4 regions of the Alteromonas lipotrueae genome follow, and region 1 is predicted to be linked to each of the others. Evidence: predicted binding sites of a transcription regulator. Region 1 holds the regulator's gene; each other region holds the start of a gene.
What was found. Region 1 encodes sigma-54, which starts transcription at its own class of promoters, with help from an activator protein. Its sites were predicted from a motif close to GTTGGCACGNNNNTNGNNT; they were not measured.

Region 2: KYS23_RS02040 (flagellar basal body rod protein FlgF) is a predicted target of sigma-54. The motif match lies at 3,929-3,947, and genes of this name have one in related genera.
Region 3: KYS23_RS10370 (formate/nitrite transporter family protein) is a predicted target of sigma-54. The motif match lies at 723-741, and genes of this name have one in related genera.
Region 4: KYS23_RS09590 (exopolysaccharide biosynthesis protein) is a predicted target of sigma-54. The motif match lies at 1,990-2,008, and genes of this name have one in related genera.

The regions. Positions count from the first base shown of each region.
Region 1 is NZ_JAESDJ010000001.1:166,655-171,683, forward strand. It holds gene rapZ (RNase adapter RapZ) at 1-620, opposite strand, end outside; gene ptsN (PTS IIA-like nitrogen regulatory protein PtsN) at 659-1,102, opposite strand; gene hpf (ribosome hibernation promoting factor) at 1,111-1,398, opposite strand; gene KYS23_RS00695 (RNA polymerase factor sigma-54) at 1,428-2,912, opposite strand; gene lptB (LPS export ABC transporter ATP-binding protein) at 2,988-3,713, opposite strand; gene lptA (lipopolysaccharide transport periplasmic protein LptA) at 3,716-4,279, opposite strand; gene lptC (LPS export ABC transporter periplasmic protein LptC) at 4,248-4,826, opposite strand; gene kdsC (3-deoxy-manno-octulosonate-8-phosphatase KdsC) at 4,823-5,029, opposite strand, start outside.
Region 2 is NZ_JAESDJ010000001.1:483,219-488,247, forward strand. It holds gene KYS23_RS02015 (CheR family methyltransferase) at 1-712, shown strand, start outside; gene flgB (flagellar basal body rod protein FlgB) at 891-1,322, shown strand; gene flgC (flagellar basal body rod protein FlgC) at 1,325-1,747, shown strand; gene flgD (flagellar hook assembly protein FlgD) at 1,779-2,468, shown strand; gene flgE (flagellar hook protein FlgE) at 2,483-3,859, shown strand; gene KYS23_RS02040 (flagellar basal body rod protein FlgF) at 3,985-4,728, shown strand; gene flgG (flagellar basal-body rod protein FlgG) at 4,777-5,029, shown strand, end outside.
Region 3 is NZ_JAESDJ010000006.1:111,927-116,955, reverse strand. It holds gene KYS23_RS10375 (transglutaminase TgpA family protein) at 1-497, shown strand, start outside; gene KYS23_RS10370 (formate/nitrite transporter family protein) at 926-1,774, shown strand; gene KYS23_RS10365 (bifunctional protein-serine/threonine kinase/phosphatase) at 1,819-3,612, shown strand; gene cynS (cyanase) at 3,653-4,102, shown strand; gene fusA (elongation factor G) at 4,201-5,029, opposite strand, start outside.
Region 4 is NZ_JAESDJ010000005.1:247,661-252,689, reverse strand. It holds gene KYS23_RS09600 (rhodanese-like domain-containing protein) at 1-55, shown strand, start outside; gene KYS23_RS09595 (LysR family transcriptional regulator) at 129-1,064, shown strand; gene KYS23_RS09590 (exopolysaccharide biosynthesis protein) at 1,137-1,742, opposite strand; gene KYS23_RS09585 (sigma-54-dependent transcriptional regulator) at 2,320-3,651, shown strand; gene KYS23_RS09580 (hypothetical protein) at 3,669-3,893, shown strand; gene KYS23_RS09575 (sensor histidine kinase) at 3,898-5,029, shown strand, end outside.

The sequences.
Region 1 (5,029 bases):
ACTTCTACGGGGGCATCTAAGCCAGTTAAGTGTTTTAAATCGGGCTCCCAATGTGGGTTGGGGAGAAAGCGGGCGTCAAATACATAGTCGGCGTCTTTGGGGATGCCGTGTTTAAAGCCAAACGATTCAAAGACCAATACTAGCCGAGAGCTTTTCTTACCTAGAATTCGCTCGCGAATAAGCTCTGCGAGTTGATGAATTGTGAGCTTATCCGTATCAATATACAAATCGGCGCGCTCAACAATAGGCGCAAGTAAGTCTGATTCGGCTTTTATCGATTCAGATAAAGATTTGTTGAGCTTAGCTAGCGGATGCAATCGGCGGGTTTCGCTGAAACGTTTCACCAACACATCGTCGCTGGCGTCAATATACACAATGGTCATAGACCAAGACGAGGGTAGGTAATCTAAAATCTCTACCAAGTCCGCTGGATTTTTTGGCAGATTCCTTACATCGATACTTACCGCGACTTGGTCATATTCATCAACCACGGTATGAGTAAGGGTAGGGAGAAGGTTAACCGGAATATTATCTACGCAATAGTAGCCTAAATCTTCAAGGGCACGTAGTGCAACTGATTTTCCCGAACCGGATCGACCACTGATAATAATCAGTTTCACCTGCATTTCTCCCTTTTAAAATATGGTGCTGTGCTTTATTAGCTTAAAGCCGTAATAATGTCGTCACTGGTGGAGGCCCGCCTAATGGCTTTCACCGTTTCTTTATCACTTAGTTTTCCCGCAACGGTAGCAAGTGTTTGTAAGTGACCTTCTGTTTTCTCTTCAGGCACTAACAGGGCAAAGAAGATATCTACGGGCTGATCGTCAAGCGCATCAAAATCGATGGCAGGGTTGCTGGTTACAATAATGGCGATAACGTGTTCTAAGCCCGGTAATCGACCGTGAGGCAATGCAATACCATTGCCAATACCCGTACTTCCCATTCGTTCACGGGCGAGTAGGCTATTTAACACTGTGGCCTGATCGATGTCGGGATTATTTTTAGCAGCAATGTCGCTAATAATCTCTAGAATACGTTTTTTACTGTTACATTGAACCGCACACTCGGTGCGGTCCAAACTTACTATGGCTTGAATTTCCATATTAATATTTAGTGCTTTTTCAGCTTTTCCTTATGCTTGATAACTTGCCTGTCGAGCTTGTCGATCATGCTGTCTATCGCCGCATACATGTCGGTGTTATGTGATGAAGCAAACACTTCTGCTCCGCTGAGGTGCATGGTGGCTTCGGCTTTTTGATTAAGTTTTTCGACGTTCAGGATGACATGCACATTAGATATGTGATCAAAGTGACGCTCTAGTTTGCTGAACTTAGTATCGACATAGCTACGCAAAGAATCAGTAATTTCGACATGATGACCGGTAAGGTTGATTTGCATATTTCGTCTTCCTTAAATTATCAAGGCCTTTAAATAAGGCTTTTGCGTTGGTTTGACGGCGGAATCGATAATGATTCCCGGTATTTTGCTATTGTCCGCCGGGCAACTTTGATGCCTTGTTCGGCCAACAATTGAGCAATCTTGCTATCGCTTAATGGCTTGCTGGGCGTTTCCGCAGCCACAAGCTTTTTAATTAGTGCGCGAATAGCGGTAGATGAACACTCACCACCAGATTCCGTTGCTACGTGACTAGAGAAGAAATATTTCAACTCAAATATGCCACGTGGGGTATGCATATATTTTTGCGTGGTGACACGTGAGATGGTGGATTCATGCATATCTACCATTTCTGCGACATCATTTAGCACCATTGGTTTCATCATTTCTGGGCCGTGCTCGAAAAAGCCCATTTGTTGCTGCACAATACAGTTTGCTACTTTCATCAAGGTGTCGTTCCTTGATTCAAGGCTTTTTATAAACCATTTGGCTTCTTGCATATGTGAGCGAATAAATTGCGAATCGCTGCTGTTTTTAGAGCGTCTGCTCATAGCGGCATATTGCTGATTTACGCTTAACTTTGGCAAGCTATCGGGGTTAAGTTCTACCACCCAGCGGCCATTCTTCTTGTTTACCGAAACATCAGGAATAACGTATTCCGGTTCTTTGGTAATTAATGCACTACCTGGACGAGGATTCAACGTTTGCAGTAAGCGCATGGCTTCGCGAAGTTGATCTTCTTTCAAACGGCTCTTGCGCATTAACGTACGGTAGTCTTTGCTGCTAAGTAGGTCCGAGTACTCATTGATAAGTTGTCTTGCTTCTGCAAGCCATGGCGTATCGTCTGAGAACTGGCGAAGCTGTACAAGCAAACATTCTTGCGGTGTACGCGAACCTGAACCGATAGGGTCGAACATTTGAATACGTTTGAGTACACATTCAACTTCGTCCATTTCCACCAATTCTTCTACGTCGTCAGAATTCACCGATTCTAAAATCTGTTCGATGGGGACGTTCAGGTAACCAGATTCATCGATTGAGTCGATAATGGCGGTAGCAATGGCGCGGTCGGTATCCGAAAACGGGGTTAACCGCATTTGCCATAGCAAGTGGTCTTGAATATTGTCGGTGGTTTCACCCTGAAACAGTTGGTCGTCATCATTATTTGATGGACCAGGAGCGGGAGCAGAAGAGGCCGAGTAATACTCATCCCACGTACTGTCGATTGGCAGTTCATCGGGAAGGTCGTTCTTTTCAAGCGCGTCACCTGCTTCTAACGAATCGCTAGATGCAGTAGGAGCAGCTTCTACAGAAGGGTCGTCGCCGTCCATGTTGTTTTTCTCAACAGGATGGTCATCGCCGCCTTCTTCAACTTCCAAAAGTGGGTTTGAGTCTAGTGCTTCCTGAATCTCTTGTTGCAGGTCGAGCGTAGACAACTGCAGCAGCTTGATTGCCTGCTGCAACTGCGGTGTCATGGTAAGTTGTTGACTGAACTTTAGCTGTAAAGATGGTTTCATCTACGTCTTATTTTTAAACTCTTGTTGTGAATATACCCGTGCTTAAAACTGAAAATGACAATTCGGTTACAGTAACTATAGCCTGAATTGTTCTCCTAGGTATACATCCCTTACTTTCTGATTACTTAAAACTTGTTCTGCTGTCCCTTGCGCGATGAGTTCGCCTTGGCTCACAATATACGCTTTCTCACACACATCCAGTGTTTCTCTTACGTTGTGATCGGTGATGAGGATTCCAATTCCTCTGTCACGAAGATGTTGAATGATCTTCTTTATATCATTAACCGATATAGGATCAACACCAGCAAATGGCTCATCAAGCAAAATAAATTGCGGATCAGCGGCTAATGCTCGCGCGATTTCTACCCGGCGACGTTCACCACCGGATAAACTCATACCCGTACTATTACGTATATGGTTAATATTAAATTCATCAAGTAGCGCATCGGCTTCTTGTTCTTGTTCCGCTGAACTCAACCCTTTACGGGTCTGTAAGATAGCCATGATGTTCTCAAACACCGTCAATTTTCTAAAAATTGAGGCCTCTTGCGGTAAATACCCAATTCCGCGTCGTGCACGCTCGTGCATGGGCTCATGGGTTAATTCGCTGTCATCAATACTGATTTTGCCCTTATCAAGGGGTACTAAGCCTACAATCATGTAAAAAGTTGTGGTTTTACCGGCACCATTGGGGCCGAGTAATCCAACGATTTGCCCAGTCGAAACTGATAAGCTTACATCGCGAACCACTTGACGGGCTTTATACGCCTTTGCAAGACTCTGTGCGCTCAACGTTGCCATGATTAGTTGCCGTCCGCCTTATCGCCTTCGTTATTCGATGACGCTTTACGTATTGCCTCAGGCGTAAATACCGTAGTTACTCTACCACCTTCACCGTCTTCGCCGCCTGTTGCAAGCAATTGTTCCGTGACCATGTCGAAAGTAATCTTGTCGCCTTGTACTTTGCTGGTATCTTGCTGTAGCTCTGCATTCCCTTGTAAAGAAATAGTTCGATTTACCACTTCATAGCGTATTTCGTTGGCTTTGGCGGTAACGGGGGCGCCATCTTCTAATTTTTGCGAGTAGCTGGCAGGTTTGCCGCGAGCAACAAATATCTCTCGTCCATCTCCTTCGCTGGCAATAACCTCAACTTCATCGGCATTTATCACCAAAGAACCTTGGGTAATTCGTACATCATCTTTAAACAATGAAGTTTTGTTTTTACCGTCAACAAATTGCGATTTAGAGTCAACTTTAATCGGTTTGTTGAAGTCGCTTTCAGCCGCTAAAGCCACAGTAGAGAAAAGGCTAACAGCGAGGCTGGTCGCTAATGCTTTAGTGGCTAGGCGAATAAATGGTTTGTACATGGTCTATTAACTCGTATTCCTGGGTACGCAAGTTGGCGTTAAACCCATTGCTGTTAATCACATATTGTAAGCCACGTATTTCCACGGGCTGATCAGATGTCATTTGCTTAGTGTACAGGTTTATCTCTATAAACGCTGTACGTATTGTCCTTACAAAGTCATCGACACTTTGGTTTTCAATAACGACATTATTTTCTAGCTGTATCAATTCGTTATTGTACAAAGTACCTTCTGTTGCGGTGACTTCCCACGGTGACTGTGCGTCGTCGGTATATAATGTATATCTGGGCTTTTGGAATAAAACAAAGCCCAATTGGTCGTAATGTTCCATCGATGCCGCAAATACTTTGTGATTTAATTGGCCGTCTTGATTATATAAGGTGGTCGTTAAGTTTTTTGCTTTGTACGCGGGCTTTAATGCATCCAATCCTTGGTCAGTTTGCTGGGTAGGATCTTCTTCCATCCAAATCGGAATATACATGGCGGATGCCAATATAAATAACACCGAAATACTTAAGCCTAACCGGTCAAAGCCTAATACCTTCATACGCTAGCACCTTGAATACCGTGAAGCTTATCGTTTGCTTGAAGCAGGGTGTCACATATTTCGCGTACTGCACCAAAGCCGCCTGGCAAAGTAGTGATCCAATTTGCTTGTTGTGCAACCGTAGGATGTGCGTCTTTTACTGCAATTTTTACGCTTGCGTGGGGGTACATGCCCGTATCTGGCATATCGTCACCTACCACCGC
Region 2 (5,029 bases), 320 kb from region 1:
TTTGTTATATAAACATGACTATGACAATACTGATGCGCTGATTGATGTGGTTGTAAAAGGTTACGATCGTAGCCTTTTACAAAGCGTCATTGATGCAATGACCACGAACGAAACATTGTGGTTTAGAGATACCTACCCGTTTGAGTTGCTACAACGCGATTTACTTCCTCAACTGGCAACGAAAAACCAGAAACTTAGAATTTGGAGTGCAGCTTGTTCGTCCGGACAAGAGCCATACTCTATTGCTATGTCGATATTAGAGTTTCAAAAACAGCGACCTGGATTGCTTAGGCAAGGGGTTGAAATTATAGCCACCGATCTTTCTTCTGAAATGCTAAACAAGTGTAGCCAAGGGCTATACGATGAACTTTCGCTTGCTAGAGGGTTATCGCCACAACGTAGGGCTATGTTCTTCCAATCCCACGAAAGTGGCCAGATGCAGGTAAAGCCAGAAGTGCGCAACATGGTATCATTCAGAAGTTTGAATTTGTTAACCTCCTATGCAGCACTTGGCCGCTTCGACATCGTTTTTTGCCGCAATGTGCTGATTTATTTTTCGGCAGATGTAAAACAAAAGATACTGCAACAAATTGCCGGGCAGCTGCAACCTGCCGGTGTCCTTTTCCTTGGCGCGTCTGAATCTATCAGTGCGGCAAGTGATACTTACGCCATGATCAAATGTAATCCTGGTTTGTATTATCAAAAAAAATAACTACTTAAATTGCTGAATTTATTTAATTATTTTCAATTCCCCCCTCGTTTTTTTATGTTTTTATACAGTGCCAATCTTCAGGTTGGCATCTGCCTTGCTAGTAAAATCCTATAACAGATAATTCGTCATTGTTTACTCATGACGTATTTACGGAATTTCTCAGCTAGGAGTTTTCAATATGGCCATTAATCTCGACAAGTTAGTCGGGTTTCATCAGTCGGCGTTAGCAATACGCACCGACAGAATGGAAGTCATCTCTGGAAACCTAGCGAACGCCAATACCCCTGGTTATAAAGCTAAAGACATCGACTTTAATAAAGCGATGGAGTCAGCCATGAGCGCCCAAGAAGGGCAGCACAAATTGGGTGGTGGAAGCTTAGTAAGAACGCACGATAAACACATAGGTGGCGATGTATCGTCGGTAGCATCAAATTTTGAAATGCAATACCGCATACCCACGCAACCGGATACCGGCGACGGTAATACGGTGGAAGTACAGGCAGAACGTAACCGCTTTTTAGATAACGGTTTACGCTATCAAGCCACACTTGAGTTTATTAACAGTAAAGTCAAAGGTATGAAAAAAGCCCTTAGTTCTGGAGGCCAGTAATCATGAGCTTATTTAATGTGATGTCAATTTCCAGTACCGGTATGGAAGCTGAGAATGTTCGTTTAAACACAACCGCAAGTAATATTGCCAACGCGAATTCGGTAAGCAGTAGTTATAACGAAACGTACCGTGCAAGACACCCTGTGTTTGCCGCAGAGTTACAGCGTGCTATGGGCGATCAATCCAAAGGCGTGGGTGTTGAAGTTAAGGGAATTGTAGAAAGCGATGCACCATTGCAAGTTGAGTATGCTCCGCATAACCCAATGGCTGACGAAGAAGGTTATATCTATAAGCCTAACGTCAACATCGTGGAAGAAATGGCAAATATGATGTCGGCATCAAAAGCCTATGAAACCAACGTTCAGGTTGCAGATACCACGAAAAAGATATTTCGTCGGGTATTGCAGCTAGGGCAAGGGCAATAAGTTGCCGCGTAGGTAATGTGAGGAAAATACTGTGACCACAATTAACAACACCACTGGCCTGAACAACGAACTCTACTGGCAAGAAGAGACGGTTCCGGTTGTCGATGGAACAGAGCAACAGCTTTCGCAAGAAGACTTTTTTGCCATGTTAACCGAGCAATTAGCGAATCAGGATCCTACTAAACCCGTAGATAACGACCAGATGGTAGCGCAAATGACATCATTCACTATGGCTGATGGTATTTCTCAGTTGAATGATAAATTCGAGTCATTCGCCGCCTCGATGACATCTAACCAGGCATTACAAGCATCAAGCTTGATAGGTCAGAACGTGTTGGTACAGGGCAACGTAGGGCACATGTCTAGCGACGCTGCAGGCGTATCTGGTGTTGTGGTCAATGAGCAGAGCGTACAAAACATGACGATCACTGTTGAAAATCAATACGGTGAAGTGATTAAGACCATTGATGCTGGCACACAAGCCGCTGGCAACATTCAATTTGAATGGGATGGCAAGGATACCCAAGGCAACGATATGCCAGCGGGCGACTACGTAATCAGTGCTACAGGCGAAATAAATGGTGAAGGCGTTCAATTGAATACAGCCATTAATCGTCATGTAGGAAGTGTTAGTTTGGCCGGCAGCGGTCAGGGCGTCATTTTAAATTTAGATGGCGAAGTCAGCATTAGTCTTGACGACGTTATTCAAATCGGCAGTTAGCAGGAGAAAGAAGCATGTCTTTTAATATTGCACTAAGTGGCGTAGCTGCCGCACAAAAAGATTTAGATGTAACCGCGAATAACATCGCAAACGTGAATACTGTTGGCTTTAAAGAGTCTCGCGCTGAATTCGGCGACGTGTACGCCACATCACTTTTGGCTGGCAGTAAGACCAAAGTGGGCGACGGTGTTTTGACACAAGATGTAGCCCAGCAGTTTTCTCAAGGTAGCTTACAGTTCACCAATACAGCACTTGATTTAGCAATCACTGGGAACGGCTTTTTTGCCACCGTTCCTGATGAAACCTCACGAGATTTCTCGTTTACCCGAGCTGGCCAGTTTAAGTTAGATGATGACAATTACGTGGTTAACAGTAACGGCGACTTACTTTTAGGTTTTCCCGTTAACTCAGACTCTACCAGTTCGTCAGTTGCATTGAGTACCACTGAGCCAGTACAAATTCCAGATTCGTCAGGGTCTCCAGCTCAAACCTCAGAAGTTGATATTCGTATGAACTTACCTGCGGGTGATCAGGGCTTAGACCCTGCTGCATTCGACCCGGAAGATCCACTTACCTATAACGCGGCAACCTCGGTAACGGTTTATGACTCACTAGGCGACAGCCACGTGATGACCTATTACTTCGTTAAAGATGTGGCGGCAGACAACGAATGGTATGTGGCTACAGCGGTTGACGATCAACTTACTGATTTAGTGAATTCTACCGGTACAGATTCCGATCCTACAACAGCGGTAAACTCATTGGGTACTAACACAGGTAACGGCGTTACAGCCGCTAAACTCGTGTTTTCTCAAGGTGGTGACTTTATTGGTATTGAATCGCCAGATGGCATTCAAACTACCGATTATAAGTTAACTACTGAAGCGCTTGGTTCAGCCTTATCAAATGGTGCAGATGCAACGCAGCAAATTGGCATTGATTTTAACCTAGAGCCTAGCGGAGCCACTACTGTTGAGCCTACGCAATACGCATCAGCATTCGAAGTTACGTCATTAGAGCAAGATGGTTTGCCTGTTGGTCGTTTGACCGGTATCGATATTGGCCCAGATGGCTTGGTTCGAGCGACTTTCTCAAATGGTACTTCTGAGCCAATTGTGCGAGTGGCCCTAGTGAGGTTTGCCAATGAGCAAGGCTTAACACAGCAAAGCAGCACGGAATGGAAAGAAAGCATTCTATCTGGTGAAGCATTAGCGGGTGAAGCGACTACGGGTACTTTTGGTGAAATTAACTCATCAGCCCTAGAGCAAGCTAACGTTAACCTTACCACTGAACTAATCGATATGATTATTGCACAGCGGAACTTCCAGGCGAACTCTCGAGCGCTTGAAGTGAACAACTCACTGAACCAGACTATCCTGAACATCCGATAAGCAGTGATGTTTAAGTAAAAAAACCGCAACATAGTTGCGGTTTTTTTGTATCCACTTCGATTTGTGCATGTTGGCACTGGGATTGCAAAACCTGTATATGGTTTAACCAGAGTCAAAAGTCAGTCATGGACAAACTTCTCTACATTGCTGCCAGTGGTGCATCTCAAGACCTTTTAGGTACGGGGCTACGTGCCAATAACTTGGCTAACGCGCAAACAACTGGGTTTAGAGCTCAGTTAGAACAGGCAAGGTCAATGCCTGCCTACGGCGAAGGTTTGCCGTCTCGCGTTTTTTCAATGACCGAAAGTCCGTCAAACAACTATGAGTCGGGCCCTATGATTCAAACGGGTCGTGATTTAGACGTTGCTATACAAGGCGATGGCTGGTTTGCCGTTCAAGACGATAATGGGCAAGAAGCTTATTCTCGTGACGGTAACTTCAAGTTAGGTGACGACGGTATTTTGACAGATGTGCACAATCGCCCCGTTTTAGGTGATAACGGTCCAATCTTTCTTCCTGTGCCCCTAGATAATCTAGATATTGGTATGGACGGTACGTTGTCAATGAGACAGCTTGGCGCGCCAGAAAATGTGATTGAAGATGTTGGCCGGCTGAAATTGGTTAAGCCGAACTATGCCGATATGGAACGAGGCACTGATGGTTTATTTAGAATGGAAGACGGCACGGTAGCTCCAGCAAACGCTGGTGTGAAAGTGATGTCTGGCATGTTGGAAGGCTCGAATGTTAATGCCGTTGACGAAATGGTCAATATGATAAGCCTTCAGCGCCACTATGAGCTTCAAGTGAAGATGATGAAGCAAGCTGATGAGCTAGATACTCGCGGCAACCAATTACTGCGCATTCTATAGAATAGTTAACAATTTCGTTATACGAACTTTAAAGGTTAGGAGGTCGCCATGCACCCAGCATTGTGGATAAGTAAAACAGGTCTTGATGCCGCACAAACAGATGTGGCGGTGGTATCGAACAACCTGGCTAACGCATCAACGGTAGGTTTTAAAAAAGACAGAGCAATTTTTGAAGACTTGCTTTATCAGAATATAAACCAACCTGGTGGCCGCTCATCAGCTGATACCGAATTACCTTCTGGCCTTATGTTAGGTTCTGGTTCAAAGGTAGTATCAACACAAAAAGCACATACCCAAGGCA
Region 3 (5,029 bases), on a different contig from region 1:
CCATTCGCGGCTGGTTTCGCCAACTTGATTATCAGTGGAGCCGCATTGTGTTAGGTTTTGATAATCAAACGCAAACTGATTTATTAAAAAAGCTCCTTGGCGATTTGACCTCTCAAAAAATGACGTTCTTTTTTCTGAGTGTACTGGCGATAGTGAGTATTTTTCTGCTGGTATTATTCTTCCCTCTTAGAAAAAAATCGACAATGCCTAAATATCAACAAATCTATCTAAAAGCCGCCGAATTAATTGCTAATTTCACCAAGATACACAGACAGACCATGGCTAGTTCGGCATACTTTAATCTTGTTAAACCCCATATGTCGGCACAAGCCGTGAGCCAGTTTAATACTATTACTCAAGAATTCGAACGTGCACGCTATCAGCCTGACGAAAACGACAATAGCGACAGCCGACAGCAACGGGAGCGTATAATGAAAAGCGCCCTTTCTGAGCTGCAGAAATCCTTAACGCTACCAAACAACACGCGTGCGCCTTAGTTCTTGCTGGGCTTATTTCTTGCTGGGGTAGAAGCGCTGTAAACTCTTGTGAATGTAAGGCAGATGTTATCTACAAGAAGTTATCTAGACACCCACCAAATCGGTGCATAACAGCGTGTGATTTGCACCATAGTGGATTAAATCTTATAACCTTCCCCTACAACAACACAATCCAGATACCTAATAACAAACTGATTTACATGGTTTTTTATAAAACAAAACGTTATTGGCATTAATCTCGCAAAGATTCTGTTAGTAAGAGTCAGGTAATAAACTGGCTATCACAATCTATCGAATTGGATAAAGACGTCCACAACCTTCTTTGGAAACAGGGAATGGTGTGGACGTTTTTTTTTATTTATTTGTTAGATAAAGCGGTTTAAAAGCACGTTATTTCAATAATAGTTTATATATCAGGGTGATTAATTATGGCTTATTTACTTCCCGCCGAGTTTGCCACGAAAATGGTAGATGCAGGTGAATCTAAAATTTACATGTCTACACGAGATACGCTGATACGCGCATTTATGGCTGGCGCAATATTAGCGTTAGCGGCTGTATTTGCTATTACGATTGCGGTACAAACCGGCATATTCTTACTGGGAGCCGTTTTGTTCCCTGTTGGTTTTTGTATGCTGTATTTAATGGGTTTCGATCTGCTAACAGGTGTATTTGTATTAACCCCGCTTGCGTGGCTTGCCAAGCGACCGGGTGTTACCCCTAAACAAATTTTACGTAACTGGGGTCTAGTATTTTTAGGTAACTTTGGTGGCGCACTTACTGTTGCCTTTATGATGTCTTTCATTTTCACCATGGGTTACAACGTAGATGGTGGCGCTATTGCTGCTAAAGTAGCTAGCATTGGTGAGGCAAGAACATTAGGTTACGCAGAACATGGTACTGCAGGTTGGTTTACTATTTTTATTCGCGGCATGCTGTGTAATTGGATGGTATCACTGGGTGTGGTTGGCGCGATGATTTCAACCCACGTGAGCGGTAAAGTATTGGCCATGTGGATGCCTATCATGCTGTTCTTTTTCATGGGTTTCGAGCACTCTGTTGTAAACATGTTCTTATTCCCGTTTGGTCTTATCATGGGTGGTGAGTTCTCTATCATGGATTATTTCGTGTGGAATGAAATTCCAACAGCCCTAGGTAACCTTGTTGGTGGTTTAGCGTTTACTGGTTTAACGATTTACAGCACACACGTTAAAACTGCACCCAAGCGTAAAATTGCTGTTGCTGAAAATGCACCAGCTAAAGCCGCTACAGTATAATTTAGCAAGCCCGATACGTTTCCTCTGTATCGGGCTTTTTCAATATGCAGATTCAATCTTTATCACTTCACTATAGCGAGTTTAGCAGCGCCGGCGTTAAGCCTATAAATCAAGACGCTTGCGATGCCTTTATTCCAGCTAGTAACAGCCCAGCTTTAACATTAAAAGGCGCCGCCTTTGCAATTGCCGATGGTATAAGCAGTAGTACTGTTAGCCAAATAGCCAGTGATTTGGCGATTAAAGACTTCATAAAACAATACTTTTGTACCCCCGAAACCTGGAGTGTTGAAACAAGCGCTAAAACCGTTATACAAAGTATTAATGCCTCTTTATATACCAAAACCCAGCAAAGCCCTTTTTGCTATACCCCTGATAAGGGCTACGTATGCACTTTTTCTGCGGTTATCGTTAAAGGCGATACGGCACATATATTCCATGTGGGTGATGCTAGAGTCTGTTTGTATTCTGATGATAGGGTACAAGTCCTTACCCATTCTCATCGAGTCAACCACTCACAGCATGAATCTTATCTCGCTAACGCACTGGGCGTGCATGCTAATGTCGACATCGATTACCTCGCGGTACCGCTAAAAGCAGGCGATATTATTATTCTAATGACAGATGGTGTTTATGAATACGTTTCTTCCCCTACGCTTGCTTCACTTATATCGACGGTTAACGTCTCTGAAAGTGACGTTGGTACACATAACACCTCTATTGATAATAAAAATGCTACGCCTCTTGCGCAACGCCTTGTAGACATAGCGCGTGAAAACGACAGCGATGATAATGTCTCTTGCCAGTTAATAACGGTAGAGTGCGTAGGCGATGGTAAGTTTTTAACACCGGAATATGCTGTTGATGAAACGTCACTTCCCATTATCAAGCAGTTGAATGTGGGGGAGACAATAGATGGCTACCGCATTGAACGACAGCTATATCAATCGGCTAGAAGTCATGTTTTCCTAGCGTGGGATGAAAATACCAAAACACATATCGTTATTAAAATACCGTCTACTGAACTGGCACAAGACAGCCACTACCTTGAGCACTTTGCATTAGAAGAATGGCTGGCAAGACGAATTAAATCTAACCACGTAATAAACGTACCTACTCGTATTCAGCCACCTTCATGTATGTATACCATTAGCGAATATATTGAAGGGCAGAATTTAACCCAGTGGCTCACCGATAACCCTAAGCCAGATGTTGAAAAAGTACGAAGTATTATTGAGCAGGTAGCGCAAGGCTTAATGGCCATGCACCGAGAAGGGCTTCTCCATCAAGACATTCGCCCTGAAAATATTATGATTGAAGCTTCAGGCAACTGCAAAATAATAGATTTAGGTTCGGCCCGTGTTGCTGGCATTAGTGACGCATTGTTTGAACACGAGAGTGATATTATGGGCACCGCAGCTTATGTTGCTCCAGAATACTTCTTAGGCGATAGCGGCTGTGATCAATCCGACCTCTATTCTCTTGCCGTACTCACCTATTACTTACTCAGCGACCGCTTTCCTTATGGCACACAAGTAGCCAAAACCCGCACCGTTGCGGCGCAGCACAAACTCAAATACCAATCGGTGCTTGATGATAGACGGCCTATTCCAGCATGGATAGATGCCACGCTGAAACGAGCATTACAGCCTAATCCTGAAAAGCGTTTTGCTAGCTTATCTGAGTTTATCTATCACCTTCGACACCCTAGCCCCGCTTTTCTTAACCGCGTGACCGCGCCATTAATACAACGTCACCCACTTAAATTCTGGCAGGGACTGTCCCTGCTGTTAGTTATTAGTAATGTAATTACCTTCATACTGCTTTATGGCAACAACTAACTTTTATCAATAACCCGTATCACTCAAAAAAGGAAATGCAATGATTACCAATCGAACTCAAGTTACCGACATGATCCAGTCTTCAAAAATTTCTAAAGGCATTAAATGGAGTGAGATTGCCCAAGCGGTAGGACAATCAAAAGAATGGAGTACCGCCGCGTGTTTAGGGCAAATGGCGATGACAAAGGAACAAGCGACGGCCGTTGGCGAAATGCTAGAACTGAGTGATGAAGCCATTGCTTGGTTACAAATTGCGCCTTATAAAGGTTCGTTGCCGACCGAAGTGCCTACCGATCCGCTTATCTATCGCTGGTACGAATTAGTCAGTGTTTACGGTACAACCCTAAAAGAACTTATTCATGAAGAATTTGGTGACGGCATAATGAGCGCTATCGATTTCTCGATGGATTTGCAGCGCGAGAACGATCCTAAAGGTGACCGCGTAAGTGTGGTGATGTCTGGAAAGTTCTTACCGTACAAAATGTATTAATAGCATTTAGCAACAAAAAAGCCCGTCTGGTATACCAGACGGGCTTTTATATGCTTAACACTAAGGTAAGCATGAATGCTTACCTAGTTAGTAGCTAATTACTTAGCTGCTTTACGTGCTTTAGCTTCTTCCATTACTTTGTCAGCTACGTTTTGTGGACAAGCTGCGTAGTGTGAGAACTCCATAGAGAACTGACCACGACCAGATGTCATTGTACGTAGTGAACCGATGTAACCGAACATTTCTGATAACGGAACGTCTGCTTTAATGCGAACGCCAGTTAAACCAGCTTCTTGGTCGCTTAGCATACCACGACGACGGTTAAGGTCACCGATTACGTCACCAACGTGATCTTCTGGCGTAAATACGTCAACTTTCATGATTGGCTCAAGAAGTTGTGCACCCGCTTTAGGAATAGATTGGCGGAAAGCGCCTTTAGCAGCGATTTCGAACGCGATTGCTGATGAATCCACTGCGTGGAAGCCACCGTCAAAAAGTTCTACTTCAACGTCTAGTACTGGGAAGCCAGCTAGAACACCTTCGCCCATCATTGACTTAAAGCCTTTCTCAACTGCAGGCCAGAATTCTTTCGGTACGTTACCACCAACAACAGATGATGTGAACGTAAAGCCAGAACCCGCTTCGCCAGGCTTGATGCGGTAGTCGATTTTACCGAACTGACCAGAACCACCAGATTGCTTCTTATGCGTGTAGCTATCTTCAATTTCTTGAGTGATAGTTTCACGGTAAGCAACTTGAGGTTGACCAACAATAAGGTCTACACCGTAAGTACGCTTAAGAATATCTACTTTGATGTCTAAGTGAAGCTCACCCATACCTTTAAGGATGGTTTCGCCTGAATCTTCATCAGTTTCAACTTGGAACGAAGGATCTTCTGCAATCATTTTACCGATAGCGATACCCATT
Region 4 (5,029 bases), on a different contig from region 1:
CGTGAGCGTGGTAACGTGTTCAATTAGCGATATTAAGCAAGCCACCGACGCATAAGCGCTGACAGCCTCTGGCCGCTTGTGGTATAACCGCGCTATACTGTGACAGAATAATCGATTAGAGCTCGCGGATGTTAAAATCTACGTTAGAACAGTGGCGCATGTTTAAGGCAGTGGTTGATGCGGGAGGCTTCAATCAAGCTGCCGCATTAGTGCACAAGAGCCAATCTAGTGTGCATCACGCAGTTCAAAAGTTAGAAAACGCCATTGGCGTTGTGCTGTTTGAAAACAGTGGGCGTAAAGTAAAACTCTCTCCTCAAGGCGAGTTAATGTATCGGCGAGCGGCGTTTGTATTAAATGAAGCTCAGAAGTTAGAAGCTGTAGCGGCTAGCTTACAAGCGGGAACCGAAACCCTTCTTCGCATCGCTGTTGATATCATTTTCCCATCAGACTTACTTTATAATGTATTGAGCAAAGTGTCTGAAGAATTTCCTCTTCTACGTATCGAGATTGAAGAAACCGTGTTAAGCGGCGCTAACTCCTTGCTTGATAGTGGCAATGTCGATATCGCGATTTCACCTTTCCCCTACCCCGGCGGATTCAGTGAAGATTTATGCGAGATAGACTTTGCCGCTGTAGCGCATGTCGATCATCCTTTGCACGCTCTCGACCGTGCGTTAACACTAGAAGATTTGAAGTCGCATCGTCAAATTGTAGTAAGGGATTCATCGGCTGAACGTAAAGTTGATGCAGGTTGGCTTGGCGCTGAGCAACGCTGGACGGTTAGCCACATTAGAACGTCAGTAGATATGATTTCTCAAGGACTTGGATTTGCTTGGTTACCTATCGCTATCATTAAAAAAGAATTAGAAGAAGGGCTATTGCTGCCACTACCTCTTGATAGCAGCAGCGGTTTACGCCGCGCTATGCTTTATCTCACATTCGAAGATGGCGATGGTCTAGGGCCCGCAGCGAGAAGCTTTATCGGTGAACTTCGATACCAATCGATGCAGCTTCCTTCTGCTGATGGCATGCTTGAACAATGCGTAGAGTCTTTACAGCGGTAGCTTAAGCAGTGGCAACCTGTTAGCGCCGAATTATACTTAATTTTTTGTTCTGTAATTGAAAGCTGAGTTCGCCTATCCAATACCTAGCGCTAATTGTTGGCCCCCATACAAAAAGCCAAATAGGGCAATGGACAATCCAAATAGTGCTACCGCACCGTCATCTGTTGCCATACCTATAGCCATAATCAATACTGCAAACGCCGGTATTAACCCCATGAACGGCACTAACTCTAATGGCACCATCATCAATCCACAAGCCGCGCAGCTCAGCGCAATGAGAGAACGAAACACAGGTTGACGCATAAAAAACCAGCGTGGCATTAAGAAACGATCAAACCTTACCGCCACGGGTTTCATTTTATTAACCAAAAATTCTATTCGCTCAGCATCCATTTCAATTTTCATAATGGTAGCGGGAAGCCACGGGTGACGTCGACCGAGTAAAATTTGCATTGCTATCAGTAAAATTGTCACACCGGTAATGGTGGGCACACCGGGGATGGCTCCTATGGGCGTTGCCGCAATAAACGCAGGCAAAGCTAACATGGGTCCAAACCCCCTTTTTTCCATGGCATTCCAAAACTCGGAAAACGCCATAACATCAGTTGTGTTTTTAGGCTGCATCTTTCCCAACAACTCATAAAGTGTCATTGATCTTGCACCGGTTTCCTTAAACATTTTCATTCCCTATATATGGCTAAGACAACTGCCTTATTTCCATCGAAACCTATGCGTCTTGGGTGATAGCGAAGCGCAATACGCTTTGGTTATTCCATCAATAAATAAACTTGTTGAGCAATATCACCGTACACACCGCTTATACTTAACGCTGACTACAGGTAAAAATCTGAGATAAATTTTTCAGAAATTTGGACATAAGCGCTGAGTTTTCGCATTCGGTTACAGAGCTACAATGCGAATGACAATGCGATAATTGTGCCATTGGAGTTGGTCGCTGTTTCAATCTGTGCTTTTTTGGTAGCAAACGGCACAATCTGTGCTTTATCAGGTAAAGATATGTCGGTGTGCGGATTATATTTAGCTAGCCATCGTTTAATTTAATGCGTGGAACGCATCGTAACGCTAGCTAAAAGATATTGCTGCATTGTTCAACCAAAGTTGAGTATGAATGCGACAAGGTCTACGTTTGAATGTAATAATGCACAAATAATTATAAAATCTGGTCAATTCACCTACCCAAGTCACTTAGTGTAGCTATCAGGAAGTGGTTGGTCATTACAGAAGGGATATTCAAGTGTTAACTGTTTTACTTGTAGATGATGATGCCGAGTTTACCGAGGTGGCCTGCACTATTATTGAGTTTCTCGGTCACGAAGTACTAACCGCAGCCACATTAGGCGAAGCGCGAGACTGGTTAAAGAAAGAAACTTTCGATCATGTATTACTTGATTTCATGTTGCCAGATGGCAGCGGCGCGCACTTGTTCGATGAACTTAACGCCCTTCCTAAACGCCCACGTATTACCCTTATTACCGGACACCCATCGGTAAAAGGTGTCATTAAAGGCTTATGTGGCCCCAATATTGATTACCTTGTTAAACCTATTCAACGTGAAGACATTGAAGCGGTATTAACGGGGAAACCTAAAGTTGCTGAAGATACCAGCGAAAAAATCGAAAAGCATTTCGACTTACTTATTGGCGAGTCTGCGCCAATGAAAGAACTCTACAAACTAATTGAAAGAGTGAGCAGAACGAGCGCTAACGTCATGCTGCTTGGCGAAAGTGGTGTAGGTAAAGAGGTAGTGGCAGCCGCCATTCACCGCGCCTCTCAAAGTGAAGGGCCTTATGTCGTCACTAACTGTGGTGCCTTTTCAAAAGAACTGATTGGTAGCGAATTATTTGGCCATGAAAAAGGCGCCTTTACTGGTGCAGTTGGCCGTAAAGAAGGAGTTTTTGAACAAGCTGAAGGCGGGTGTTTATTCTTAGATGAAATCACTGAAATGCCTATCGACATGCAGCCTAACTTACTACGCGTGTTGGAAAATAAAGTGGTTATTCGTGTTGGCGGTACTAAAACCATACCGGTTAATTGCCGCGTAGTGTCAGCCACCAACCGAACCATGGAAGAAATTGCACAAAGCAAAGTGCTACGTGAAGATATCTACTTCAGACTCGCGGTGTTTCCAATCACCATACCCACTTTGCGCGAACGCAAAGAAGACATTCCTCTATTAGCTAAAACCTTTATTGAAGAATTTAATAAAGACAATGGTTCTGAATTTAGTTGGCAAGAAAGTCAGCTAAACACCTTACAAGCCTATGATTGGCCGGGTAACGTGCGTGAATTAAGGCACTTTGTTCACCGTGCAGCCATTATGAGCGACTCGACAAAACAAGTGATAGAGCTTCCTAAAACCATAGAGTCGCCTTTTGCTAAAAAGCAAAGTACAGCGCCAGCACTTCAAGCTGGACGTACTATTGAGGATGTTGAAAAGGAACTTATTTACGCCACGCTTGAGAAAGTAAATGGAAATAAGACCATGGCCGCTGACATGCTCGGGATAAGTACTAAGACCCTATACAATCGACTTCACGCGTATGGCGATTTGGTCAAAGAAGACTAATAAGGCAGGAAAAAGTTATGACAGAAGATGAGTTTGCCCGATTGAGCACCTATGTACACGATGCACGCAAACCCCTGAATCGCATTTCTATGCAAGCTGAATTGGTAAAAATGGCGCTTAATGGCGAAGTTCCCGCCCAAAAAGCGATGGCAGCATTGGATAAAATAATTTCCAGTGCAAAAGATTGCAGTGACTCCCTTTCTGAAATGACTTCAGATTTTGGCGACACATTATTGGATTGATGTAATGCTTAACAAAGTTTTGTCTTCGCTATACAGCTGGGTGATCATGGTGGTATTCGTGATTGCTATTATTACTGCGAATTCATTTTATGTGGTTCAAACCCTTGATGACTTGTCAGCCCTTGAAGCGCGTTTGTTTACCACAAGCCGCGTGATAAGTGCGGTGAACAAGTTGCATGTGGCCGTGTTGCGCGCCGAATCTGGCACACGAGGTTTCCTTCTTACCGAAGACGAAGCCTACCTTGAGGAATACACCGAAACCTTAAACAATTTCACTGCGTTAGCAGACGAAGTTGAAGTAAGTGCGTTAGCATCCGACCTGCCGCAACAGTCGCAACGAATTGAAAAATTACTCGCCCTTACCCGCGTTAAAATAAATGGTATGGTCCGGATTGTAGAGCTGGTAAGAGTAGGTGATTTAAATCAAGCCTTCACCTTGCTTGAAAGTGATAGGGGCCTTGATTTATACAACGATTTTGAGAACATGTTCGAACGCATTGATTCGTCTGAAAGAGATATCCAAGGCACGCACCTAGCAAGCTTAATGAAGCTAAGGCGTGACTCGGTGAATACACTATTAATCTCTTCCGGTACCACTCTATTTCTTATTATCTCAATCTTCTTGTTGTTAAAAGCCAACATTCGAGAAAATGAAAAGCATAAAGATACCCTTGTTGACGTTAATGAAGACCTAGAACATAAAATTTCAGAACGAACTCAGGAACTACGAATTTACTCAGATGAATTAGCCCGCAGTAACCGAGAGCTTGAAGACTTTGCCTTTGTGGCGTCTCACGATCTTCAAGAGCCGCTTCGTAAAATTCGCGCATTCGGTAACCGATTAGACTCTGGCTACAAAGATGTAATGGATGAACGTGGACAAGACTTTCTTGCCCGTATGCTTAATGCGGCAGAGCGTATGTCTATGTTGATTTCTGACCTTTTGTCTTTTTCTCGGGTTTCTACACGAGGCAAAGATTTCGAGCAAGTGAATGTCGGTGAAGTTATCGATGGTGTACTAGGTGATTTAGAAATAGCCATCGAAGAAAAAGGTGCCAATGTTGTTGTGCAGGATATTCCAACTATTCGCGCAGACAAATCACAAATTGATCAGCTGTTTCTAAATTTGTTATCTA